Regions from separate parts of the Serratia sp. OS31 genome, predicted to be linked through region 2. Evidence: predicted binding sites of a transcription regulator. Region 2 holds the regulator's gene; the other holds the start of a gene.
The links. The regulator CRP, encoded in region 2, controls carbon source genes, mostly activating them, when cyclic AMP is high. The targets are predictions, from matches to a motif close to ATGTGANNNNNNTCACAT.
Positions count from the first base shown of each region.

Region 1: rbsD (D-ribose pyranase) is a predicted target of CRP. The motif match lies at 4,634-4,651, and genes of this name have one in related genera.

Region 1 covers NZ_JACJFQ010000013.1:127,305-133,362, reverse strand. Annotated here, with positions in the region: gene rbsK (ribokinase) at 1-666, opposite strand, end outside; gene rbsB (ribose ABC transporter substrate-binding protein RbsB) at 728-1,615, opposite strand; gene rbsC (ribose ABC transporter permease) at 1,640-2,605, opposite strand; gene rbsA (ribose ABC transporter ATP-binding protein RbsA) at 2,612-4,117, opposite strand; gene rbsD (D-ribose pyranase) at 4,125-4,544, opposite strand; gene kup (low affinity potassium transporter Kup) at 4,719-6,058, opposite strand, start outside.
Region 2 covers NZ_JACJFQ010000038.1:12,608-18,665, forward strand. Annotated here, with positions in the region: gene H5P17_RS22975 (YccS/YhfK family putative transporter) at 1-1,715, opposite strand, end outside; gene crp (cAMP-activated global transcriptional regulator CRP) at 1,770-2,402, opposite strand; gene H5P17_RS22985 (OsmC family protein) at 2,782-3,189, shown strand; gene H5P17_RS22990 (phosphoribulokinase) at 3,226-4,095, opposite strand; gene H5P17_RS22995 (YheU family protein) at 4,246-4,479, opposite strand; gene H5P17_RS23000 (hydrolase) at 4,476-5,456, opposite strand; gene H5P17_RS23005 (LysE family translocator) at 5,576-6,058, shown strand, end outside.

The sequences.
Region 1 (6,058 bases), on a different contig from region 2:
GGTGATGATCACCGTTGCGATACCTTTATCGTGCAACGCCTGAGCGGCACGCGCGGCATCATTATCGTCATTGACCGCAATACCGGTCAGGCGCTGAGCTTCGGTTTCGTTTGGCGTAATCATATCGACAGTCGCCAGTAGCTCGTCCGGTAGCTCGCGGGCCGGCGCCGGGTTGAGGATCACCTGAGTCTGGTGCTGTTTCGCCAGTTGGGCTGCGGCAATAACGGTATCCAACGGGGATTCGAGTTGCATCAGCAGCGCCTCGGCATCGATAATCTTTTGTTGATAACGGGCCAGATAGTCGGGGGTTACGGCAGCATTGGCACCGGCATCGATGCCGATTACGTTCTCGCCTTCCGCATTAACGAAAATCAGCGCAACGCCCGTGGTGCTGTCGGCAATGGCTTCTATCGGTTGAGTATCAATGCGATCGCTCGCCAGTTGCTGACGCACACGTTCGCCGATGTCATCAGCACCCACGCAGGCGATAAAAGCGATATCTGCACCGCTGCGCCCAGCCGCCACCGCCTGGTTTGCGCCTTTGCCGCCAAACGCCACTTTATACTGCTTCCCGATCACCGTTTCGCCCGGACGGGGAAACTGCTCGATATTAAGGATATGGTCGGCATTGATGCTGCCCAGAACCACCAGCTTACCTGTTGCCATCGCATTGATTCCTGAATTGCGCGCCATCATAAACGCCCCGTTTTGATGGCGCTGATATGACTTATTGGGTGACCAGTTTCAAATCCACCGGAATGGTAGCCGACACTTTCTCGCCTTTCAGCACTTTATCGGCCGTTTCTACGCCGATCACGCCGATCTGATCCGGACGCTGCGCGACGGTTGCCGCCAGCTTGCCACCTTCGACCGCTTTCACGCCGTCGGCGGTGCCGTCGAAGCCTACCACGACCACGTCGGTTTTACCGGCGGTTTGCAGCGCACGCAGGGCACCCAGCGCCATTTCATCGTTCTGGGCAAACACCGCCTGCACATCCGGGTGAGCGGTCAGCAGGTTCTGCATCACGTTCAGGCCTTTGGTACGATCGAAATCCGCCGGCTGGCTGGCCAACAGTTTGAATTTATTCTGATCCAGCGACTGTTTAAAGCCTTCGCCACGCTCACGGGCCGCGGAGGTACCGGCAATCCCTTCCAACTGGATCACTTTAGCGTCTGCACCCACTTTTTTGGCAATGAAATCGCCGGCCATTTTGCCGCCAACGCGGTTATCCGAAGCGATATGGCTGACCACTTCGCCCTTGCTTGCCACGCGGTCCAACGTGATGACCGGGATTTTGGCCTGATTGGCCATCTTGATGGCGTTGCCGACCGCATCGGAATCGGTTGGGTTAATCAGCAGCAGTTTAGGTGCCTGCACCATCAGATCCTGCACGTTAGCCAGCTCTTTCGCCGGGTTATTCTGCGAATCCAACACCACCAGGTTGTAACCCAGCTTGTTGGCTTCCTGCTGCGCCCCCTCTTTCATTGAGACAAAGAACGGGTTGTTCAGCGTGGAAACCACCAGCGCAATGGTGTCTTTCGCCAGCGCGTTAGCGCTCAGGGTGGCGCTCAGTGCGAAGGCTGAAGCCAAAATTGCCAGTTTTTTCATTTTCATCATCGTGATTCCTGTAGGGGGAGGTTATTTGTTGCTTTTGTTCTCTACCAGAACCGCCAGCAGTATCACCACTGCCTTCACGATCATTTGGTAGTAAGAAGAAACACCCAGTAAATTCAATCCGTTGTTCAGGAAGCCAAGGATCAGCGCCCCGATCAAGGTGCCAACGATGCGGCCCTTGCCACCGGCCAGGCTGGTACCGCCCAGCACGACGGCGGCAATGGCGTCCAACTCATAACCGGTCCCGGCGGTCGGCTGTGCGGAAGACAGGCGTGCCACTTCGATCACGCCCGCCAACGCCGCCAACAAACCGCAAAGCGAATAAACGATAATCTTCACTTTATCGACGCTGATGCCGGACAGGCGGGTCGCCGCCTCGTTGCCGCCCAGGGCATAAATATAGCGGCCCAGGCGGGTATGATGCAGCATGTACCAAGCGGCGATAAAGACGATCGCCATGATCCAGATGGGGGTTGGTACGCCCAGCGGGCGGCCGATGCCGAACCAGCCGAACGTATCGGCCACGTCGGTAAAGCCGGTGTTCACCGGGCTGCCGTTGGTGTACACCATGGTGACCCCGCGCAACAGCAGCATCATCACCAGCGTCGCGATAAATGCCTGCACCTTGCCCTTGGCAACGATCACCCCGGTACAGGCGCCGACCGCGGCCCCCAATGCCAGTGCCGCCGCCACGGCCACCACCGCGTTGACTTCAAAGCCCACGATCGATGCCGCTACCGCACCGGTCAACGCCAGTAGCGATCCCACCGACAAATCGATACCGGAAGTGAGGATCACCAGCGTCATCCCCACCGCCATAATGGCGTTAACCGAGGTTTGCTGCAGAATATTGAACAGGTTATTTAGGGTGAAGAAATTCGGGCTCATTGAAGAGACCACGGCGATCAGCACCAGCAGAGCAATCAGTGATTTTTGCTCTAACAGCCACTCTTTACTGAACCAGCGCTTTGCCACACTCTGGGAACTCATATCTGATTACTCCTGCTTTACGCCGTATTGCTTGCCAACGGCCGCAGCCATCAACGCTTCCTGGGTGGCCTGTTCAATAGGGAACTCGCCGCTGAGGTGTCCTTCGTGCATCACCAGAATGCGGTCGCTCATGCCCATCACCTCCGGCATTTCCGACGACACCAGAATGATGCTCAGACCTTCCTGCTTGAACTGGTTAATTAACTGATAGATCTCTTTTTTAGCGCCGACGTCGACACCGCGAGTCGGCTCATCGAGGATCAACACCTTTGGCCGCGTCATCAAACCGCGGGCGATTGCCACTTTTTGCTGATTGCCGCCGGAAAGCAGGCCTATCGGCTGCTCCATCGACGGCGTTTTGATATTGAACAAGCGGATAAAATCGCCCACGGCCTGCTGTTCTTCGGCCTGTTTCAGGCTGCCGCCGGCACGGCTGAAATAACGCAGTGCGGTCAACGACATGTTTTCCTTCACCGACATCCCCAACACCAGACCATCGCGCTTGCGGTCTTCGGAGATATACACAATGCCGTTCGCCAGGCCATCCTGTGGCGAATGAGTGACCACCTGACGCCCATCAAGGCTGACCGTACCGGCCTTGCGTGGTGCGGCCCCGTAGAGAATTTTCATCAGCTCGGTTCGCCCGGCGCCCATCAGCCCGGCGACGCCAAGAATTTCGCCACGGTACAGCGTAAAGCTGACGTCATGCACGCCCGGGCCGGAAACCTGGCTGACCTCCAGACGTTTTTCACCGCGCGGCTGATTGAGGCGCGGGTATTGTTCTTCCAGCTTGCGGCCGACCATCATTTCTATCAGTGAATCTTCCTGCAGCTCGCTGACCGGACGCTCGGCGATAAACTGCCCGTCACGAAACACCGTGACGTCATCGCAAACTTCAAAAATCTCTTTCAGCCGGTGGGAGATGTAAACAATCCCTCGCCCTTCGGCCTTCAATTCATTGATCACTTTAAATAAAGAGGCGGTCTCGGTATCGGTCAACGCATCCGTCGGCTCATCCATAATGATGACTTTCGATTCGAAGCTCAGCACCTTGGCGATTTCCACCATTTGCTGATCGCCGATCGACAGCTCCCCCACCAGCCGGTGGCTGCTGTAACTCAGGTTCAGTCGCGCGAGCAGTTTGTCTGCTTCGGCATACATGCGCTTCCAGTCGATGCGGCCGATACGGTTAACGAACTCACGCCCGAGGAAGATGTTCTCCGCAATCGTCAATTGCGGGATCAGGTTCAGTTCCTGATGGATGATGCCGATGCCCGCTTCCTGCGAATCCTTTGGGCCGTTAAACGCCACCTCTTTACCGAGAAAGTACTGACTGCCGGCGTCTTTGTTATAAATGCCGGTCAGCACCTTCATCATGGTGGATTTTCCGGCGCCGTTTTCCCCCACCAGCGCCATCACCTTGCCCGGGTACACGCTGAGCGCAGCGCCGGAAAGCGCCTTCACGCCGGGAAAGGCTTTATCGATCCCTTTCAGTTGCAGTAAAGGTTGCATAGATGCCTCAGAAAGTTACGCCAGCGCAAAGGATCACGTTCGCGTAGGGCGAACATTCCCCGCTGCGGATCACCGCACGGCAGTGTTCCGTTTGTGCTTTAAAAGCCTGGTGGCTGATATAGCTCAGGCTGATGCTCTTCCCCTGGCGTTGGCCAAGTTCGGTCAGCTGAGCCAATAACGCGCTATGAAGCTGCGGATTTTGCTTAACGATCTCTTCCGCCAGAATGGCGCTTTCGACCTGCATCTCCTGCGTCACTACCTCTAGTACCTGTAGAAAAGTCGGCACCCCCTGGGTCAGCGCCAAATCGATACGCTGTGTGGCCGCCGGAATAGGCAGCCCGGCATCGCCGATAGCTATCTGATCGGTATGACCGAGACGGGAAACCACGGCAGAGACATCAGCATTCAGCAACACGCCTTTTTTCATCTTGTTCTTCTCATTCCGCCAGCGAAACGTTTCGCTTGTGTCTGGAGTTTAAAAAAACGTCAGTAGAAGGCAACCGGGATAATGCAGAAGTGTGATCGTCATCGAAACGTTTCGCTCGTGTTACCGAGAACATAAACAGAAAGGGCCCAGCGGTTGCTGAGCCCTTGATGGGCGTTAAATCTCGACCTGGGTTCCCAGCTCGATCACCCTATTGGGCGGGATCTCAAACTGGTCCGGCGCACGTAGCGCATTGCGACTCAATGCTATAAACAGCTTGCCGCGCAGGAACAGGTACCACGGCCGTTTCGTCAGGATCAACGATTCGTGCGACATAAAGAATGAGGTTTCCGTCATCCGGCACGGCAGCCCTTCCAGCCCGCAGCGGTGGAACACTTCTTCAACGTTCGGCGTTTCGCGCCAGCCATAGCTGGCCACCACCCGCCAGAAGGTCGGTGACAGCTGTTCGATGGTGACTCGCCGCACGTTGTGAACGTAAGGTGCATCCTCAGTACGCAACGTCAACAACACCACTCGTTCGTGCAGCACCTTGTTGTGCTTTAGGTTATGCAGCAACGCAAAAGGGATCACGTTGATGGCGCGTGACATAAAGACGGCGGTGCCAGGCACCCGCACCGGCGGCGATTTTTCCAGCGAGGCGATCATCGCCTCCAGAGAATTGCCGTGCTCGTGCATGCGGCGCAGCAGGCGGAAACGTTCGCTCTTCCAGGTGGTCATGATGATGAACATCACCAGCGCCAACATCAGCGGCAGCCAACCGCCCGAGAACAGCTTCAGGGCGTTGGCGGAGAACATCGGGATGTCGATAATCAGCAGGACAACCAGAATGCCGACGGCGAAGAAGCGATTCCAGTGCCAGTTTTTAATCGCCACCGACGTCACCAGAATACTGGTCAGCACCATGGTGCCGGTCACGGCGATGCCGTAGGCCGCCGCCAGATTACTGGAGTGTTCGAAACCGACAATCACCAGCACCACCGCGATATACAGCGTCCAGTTGATCACCGGAATGTAGATTTGGCCGGATTCCATTTCAGAAGTGTGGATGATGCGCATCGGCGACAGATACCCCAGGCGCACCGCCTGGCGGGTCAGGGAGAACACGCCGGAGATCACCGCCTGTGAGGCGATAACCGTGGCCAGCGTCGCCAGAATTAATAACGGGATCAGCGCCCAGTCCGGTGCCAACAGGAAGAACGGGTTCTTGATCGCCTCCGGGTTTTTCAGCAGCAGAGCGCCCTGGCCAAAATAGTTCAGTACCAGCGAAGGCAACACCACGGTGAACCAGGCCAGGCGAATAGGGAATTTGCCGAAGTGGCCCATATCGGCGTACAACGCTTCAACGCCGGTAATCGACAGCACCACCGCACCCAGCGCAAAGAACGAAACCTTCTTATATTCAATAAAGAAGTTCAGCGCCCATTTCGGGTTCAACGCCTGCAACACTTCCGGGTTAGCCATAATGCTGCGCGCCCCCAGCACCGCCAGAACGATAA
Region 2 (6,058 bases):
TAGCTCGATTCAAACCCCGGTTCCTGCATCGCCTGATTAAGTGAGGTGAACAGCGCGTTGTGCGCCTGATTGACCTGCATACGAGCATAGGCCAGCGCACTGGCATCGGGCTCTTGTTCTTCCAGCAACAGGCGCAGCGCCTGCTGATCGTTTTCCAATGCCTGATGGGCATTCTTGCGTAGCAAACCGCTTTGCCACTGTGGCCACAGCCAGATGGTGCTACCGAACACCAGCACGCAGCCGATCAGCGTGTCGATCAGGCGCGGCACCAGGAAGTGTGTGCCGTTCAGGGCCAACAGTTGCAGGGTATAGACCGCCGTCACCGTAAAGCCAATCACCGCCAGCCCGTAATTTTTACGTGAAACCAGGTAGGCCAGCAGCGTGATCACCAGCATCACGCCCAGCGTCTCAGCCTCGGGCAGCTGCAGTTGCAGTAACCCGGCGGCAATCACCAACCCAACCAGGGTGCCGAGCGCACGGTGCTGGATACGCACCCGAGTGGCGTTGTAGCCGTTTTGGCTCACCAGCATGATGGTCAACAGGATCCAGTAAGGCTTTGGCAGATTGAACATCATGCCCAGGCTGCTGCCCGCCGCCAGGGTGACTCCCAGCCGAGCCGCATTGCGCAGGGCGTTGGATTTGAACGACAGATAACTGACCAGCGCGGGCCAGAACGGCAGACGGTTTTGATTGGCCATCAGATCGCGTCGGTAGAGTGGGTGCTGGGTGCGCAGCAGGCGGGCGATGCGGCTGAAGTGGTAGTAACAGAATTGGCCGACCGGGTTGTCCGGATGCTGCGCCGCCACTTTTTCCAGGGCGGCCAGTTCATTGTCCATATTGAAACGCTGAGAATGCTGATGATAGAGAATGTCATGCGCTACCGTGCGCAGCCGGTTGGCAATCACCTGTGCATTGCGGCGGATGATGGCCTCGGCCTGGCTCTGTTCTACCAGCTTTTGTACCTCTTCCGGCAGATGCAGGCTGACGGTGATGTGCTCCTGTAAATCCAGAGCGACCTGGAAGGTGCGTTGCAGACGCTTTTGCTCGAGATTGCTGGCATGGGGCAGAAAATTAAGTTGTTGATACAGCAAAGTGATCAGGTCCATGACCTTTTGCTGGCGCACCAGCAGTGGCGGTAACGCGGTCTGTGGATCGGTGTGCTGGGTTAACAGTGAATATTTGGCTTCGAAGTAGTCCGCCAGTTCCAGATAGAGCTGGTTGAGCGATTCGCGCATCGGTTGCTCTTTCCACAGCTTGAACCAGAACCAGGTAAACAGGCCGTACCAGGCGGTGCCCACGATATACAACAGGGGCGCGTGCCAAAGCGGCACCGTACCAGCCATGCTGAGAGAGAAGATGGCGGCAACCAGCGCGGCGGGCAGCAGGCGGGCATGCAGCGGGCTGATTTCACCGCTGACGCCAAGCAGCAGCGCCAGGCCCAGCATCAGTATCGGCAGCGGCAACTGCCAAAGTAGCGCCTGTTGCAGCAGCAGGCTGCTGAGCGCAAAGAGCGAACCGCCGACGATCAGGCGTTTGAAGAAGCGTTTGTGGGGCGTGTCCAGCCCGGCGATGTTGCAGCAGGCGGGAACCAGAGAAAACAGCAGGCCGTATTGCAGTTGGCCGATCAGCAGGCCAAGCAGAACCGGCAGGCACAGCACCAGCGTTTGCCGCAGTGCGTAATTGACTTCCGGATGGTAAATCAGTCGGCGCCACATGATAAATCGGGGCATAAAAAAACGGCGCGAATCATCGCGCCGTTTTTTCAGTGATTAACGGGTGCCGTAAACGACAATAGTTTTGCCGTGAGCGGAGATCAGGTTTTGATCTTCCAGCATTTTCAGGATACGACCCACGGTTTCACGAGAGCAACCGACGATCTGGCCAATTTCCTGACGGGTGATTTTAATCTGCATGCCATCCGGATGGGTCATGGCATCAGGCTGTTTCGCCAGGTTCAGCAGGGTTTGCGCGATGCGGCCCGTAACGTCCAGGAAGGCGAGGTTACCCACTTTCTCAGAGGTTATCTGCAGGCGGTTTGCCATCTGGGCAGACAGGCGCATCAGGATGTCCGGGTTAACCTGGATCAGCTGGCGGAATTTCTTGTAGGAAATTTCAGCCACTTCGCAGGCGGTCTTCGCCCTAACCCAGGCGCTACGCTCCTGACCTTCTTCAAACAATCCAAGCTCGCCGATGAAATCCCCCTGGTTAAGGTAGGACAGGATCATCTCTTTACCTTCTTCATCCTTAATCAGCACCGCAACGGAGCCTTTAACGATGTAGTAAAGCGTTTCGGCTTTTTCACCTTGGTGAATCAGCGTACTTTTGGATGGATATTTGTGGATATGGCAATGAGACAGGAACCATTCGAGAGTAGGGTCTGTTTGCGGTTTGCCGAGAACCATTCGCTGTTATCCTCTGTTGTTATCGCTGCCTTGTGTCACAGGGGTCAGAGTTCCCTGTAAAACGTGCTGTCGCCGTTGTTTTAATGGTGGCTATCAGCAGGTTTTGAGGCGTGTCATAAATATACGCTGTCGCTCTAGCATATTAACTTGCCGGGAGAGCTGCAAGCTACATTCTGTTAACATACCGGTAAAGGAGCCTTTCCCTGGGAGTTTCCCTGAAATCAGTGTCCCGGAAAGATTTATTGCGGCTCTGTTTGTAGCACAGAGTGAGGCGGGTGTCTTGTGTTGTCTCGCTTCAGCATGATTAGCATCAGGTTCCGTTGCCAGTTTCTATGCGAAAGCGTACTGTGATTTTAAGAAATTAACCGGAGTGACCAGCATGCAGGCAAGAGTTAAGTGGGTGGAAGGGTTGACGTTTCTGGGCGAATCCGCGTCTGGCCATCAGGTATTGATGGACGGCAACGCCGGCGATAAAGCACCCAGTCCGATGGAAATGGTGCTGATGTCAGTAGGGGGATGCAGTGCAATCGACGTGGTGTCGATCCTGCAAAAAGGACGTAATGACGTGCGTGATTGCGAGGTGAAGCTGACCTCTGAACGTCGCGAAGAAGCGCCACGGTTGTTTACCCACATCAATCTGCATTTTATCGTGAGCGGCAAAGATTTGAGCGACAAGATCGTGGAGCGTGCGGTAAACCTCTCGGCCGAGAAGTACTGTTCGGTTTCACTGATGCTGAGCAAAGCCGCCAGCGTGACCCACAGTTTTGAAATCCGCGACCTGGCGTAACGGATAAAGGGGCGCGGTTGTGCCGCGCCCTGTTGTCTACTCGATTTTTTTTCCTTCCAGCAGTCGCTGCACCAGCGGCGCCATGATCAGCTCCATCGCCAGCCCCATTTTGCCACCCGGTACCACCAGCGTATTGATATGCGAGATAAAAGATCCCTGCAGCATTGCCAGCAGATAAGGGAAGTCGATCTGGTCCAGCCCGCGGAAGTGGATCACCACAAAGCTCTCGTCCAGCGAAGGGATAGCCTTGGCGGCGAACGGGTTGGAGGTGTCTACCGTCGGCACCCGTTGGAAGTTGATATGGGTGCGTGAGAACTGCGGCGTGATGTAGTTGATGTAGTCTTCCATCGAACGAACCACCGAATCCATCACCGCTTCGCGGGAGTGGCCGCGTTCACCGGTATCGCGGATCAGCTTCTGGATCCATTCCAGGTTGACGATCGGCACCACGCCAACCAGCAGATCGACGTGTTTGGCCACGTCGATCTGTTCGGTCACGACGCCACCGTGCAATCCTTCGTAGAACAGCATGTCGGTGGGTGCCGGCAAAGCTTCCCAGGGGGTGAAGGTGCCGGGAACCTGATTATAGGGCACCGCTTCATCGTAGGTATGCAGATACTTGCGTGAGCGGCCGGTGCCGTTTTTGCCGTAGTCGAGAAAGCTTTGCTGCAGCAGGCCGAAGTCATTGGCTTCGGGGCCAAAATAGCTGATATGGCGGCCGAGATCGCGCGCTTTGCGGATCGCCGCGTCCATTTCCGGCCGGGTGTAGCGGTGGAAGCTGTCGCCTTCCAGCTCGGCGGCGCGGATGTTCAACTGCTGAAAGATTTTACGGAACGCCACGCTGGTGGTGGTGGTGCCGGCCCCGCTGGAGCCGGTCACTGCGATAACGGGATGTTTGGCGGACATGGTATAGGTCACTCCGTGTTAAATGCGCAGGCGTCAGATATCATTATTGGTCTGTTTGACGCCCTTTCGCCAAGGGCAAAATTCCGCGCGTTGGTTTGCAATACCGCATTGTTACCTGATTTTTTCCGTCAGTCATAGAACCGATCGCCACTAAATTTCTTCCTGCCCGGCGCGGAACTGGCCGCGCGGCATGATGTTGACGGTCTCATGCAGTTCTGACCAAACCAGCAACACCTCGCCGTTTTTCAACTGGCGGCGCACGTCTTCCACTTTCTGTTCCAGCGAACGTTCGTGCTCGCCGTAGTCGGTGCCTTCGCGTAGCACAAAGGACTCGATCAGGCTGTTCAGGGTCTCAGTTTCCAGTTCTTTCCAGGGGATAATCACTTGGCGGTGTCCAGATAAGGGGAAAGCCAGGATGGAATACGGTATTCCAGCCACATTTGGGGATGTTTCAAGGTGCCGCCGACAAAACCGACGTGGCCACCAAACTCGGTCAACTGATACTCAATGTTGTGCGGCAGCGTGGCGACTTCGGGGATCACTTCGTCGGTCATAAAGGGATCGTCTTTGGCATGGATGATCAATAACGGCGTCTGGATCGTCGGCAACAGCGGCAGGGCGCTGCAACGACGGTAATAATCGCTGGCATCGCTGAAGCCGTGGATGCGCGAAGTAATGGCATCGTCAAAGTCGCGGATCCGGCGCAACGCCTTGAGCTGCGGCAGTTTGAGCGGCAGGGTATCAGGATAGTGCAGCAGCTTGCGAGTGGCGTTTTGTTTTAACTGCCCGAGCAGATAGCGCTGATAAACGCGCGAGAAGCCTTGTTCCATACGCCACGAACAGGGCTCCAGCATCAGCGGCGCGGAGACCACGACCGCCGCCTGCAGCAGGCTTTCCGCCCGCTGCTGCGCCAGGTAGCAGGCCAGCATGTTACCGCCGAGCGAGACGCCGACCGCGGCGGTGGGCGTTTCACCGTAGGTCGCGCGCAGCCACTGCAGGAAGAAACGCGCATCTTCCGTTTCTCCGGAGTGATAGATGCGCTGCTTGCGGTTCGGCACGCCGCTGCAACCGCGAAAATGCATCACCACGCCAAGCCAGCCTTTTTCACGCCAGGCGTTGAGTTGACCATGAGCGTAGGGGCTGTAGAAGTTGCCTTCCAGCCCGTGGAACAGCACCACGCGCGGTTTGCCGGCAGCCAGAGTCGGATCTTCGCTCCAGGCGAGATCGACAAAGTCGCCGTCGGGCAATTCCAGCCGCTGCCAGTGCGGTTTGAGCTGCACGCGGCGGCGTACCAGCCGTGGTAGCAGCGTCTGCAGATGCGGATTACTGGCCCCGGTCAAAGGGCGAAAGGATTCATGCATAACCTGAGTAAAAATCTTATTGGCGGCTATTGTGGGATTAATAGTGCGCTGTTAGCTTCACTATCCTGAACTGACAATAATACTGCAAAAAATCACCCTGGGTGAGGAGCACCCGCCTCATGGAACCGAGTTTATTTCTTTCGATGTTAGGCTTCCTGTGGGTCGCCGCCATCACGCCAGGCCCTAATAATATGCTGCTGACCACCTCCGGCGCCAATTTTGGCTTTATGCGCTCGCTGCTGTTGATGATGGGCATCATGCTGGGCATGCAAAGCATTTTGCTGCTGGTGGCGTTCGGGGTCGGCAGCCTGATCCTGGTTTACCCTGCGCTGCACCTGGTGCTGAAAATCCTCGGCAGCCTGTACCTGTTATGGCTGGCGTGGAAAGTGGCCACGGCCGCCTATGAAAAGCTGGAGACCGACGTGGCACCGCCCAAACCGATACGCTTGTATCAGGGCTGGCTGTTGCAGTTCCTTAACCCCAAGGCCTGGCTGATGGCGCTGGGGGCGGTGGCCAGTTTTAGCCTGGCAGGCGACAGGTACAACACGTCGATTGTGGCGATCTCGCTGGGCATTTTGGTGGTGAATATCGTCGCCGGGGTG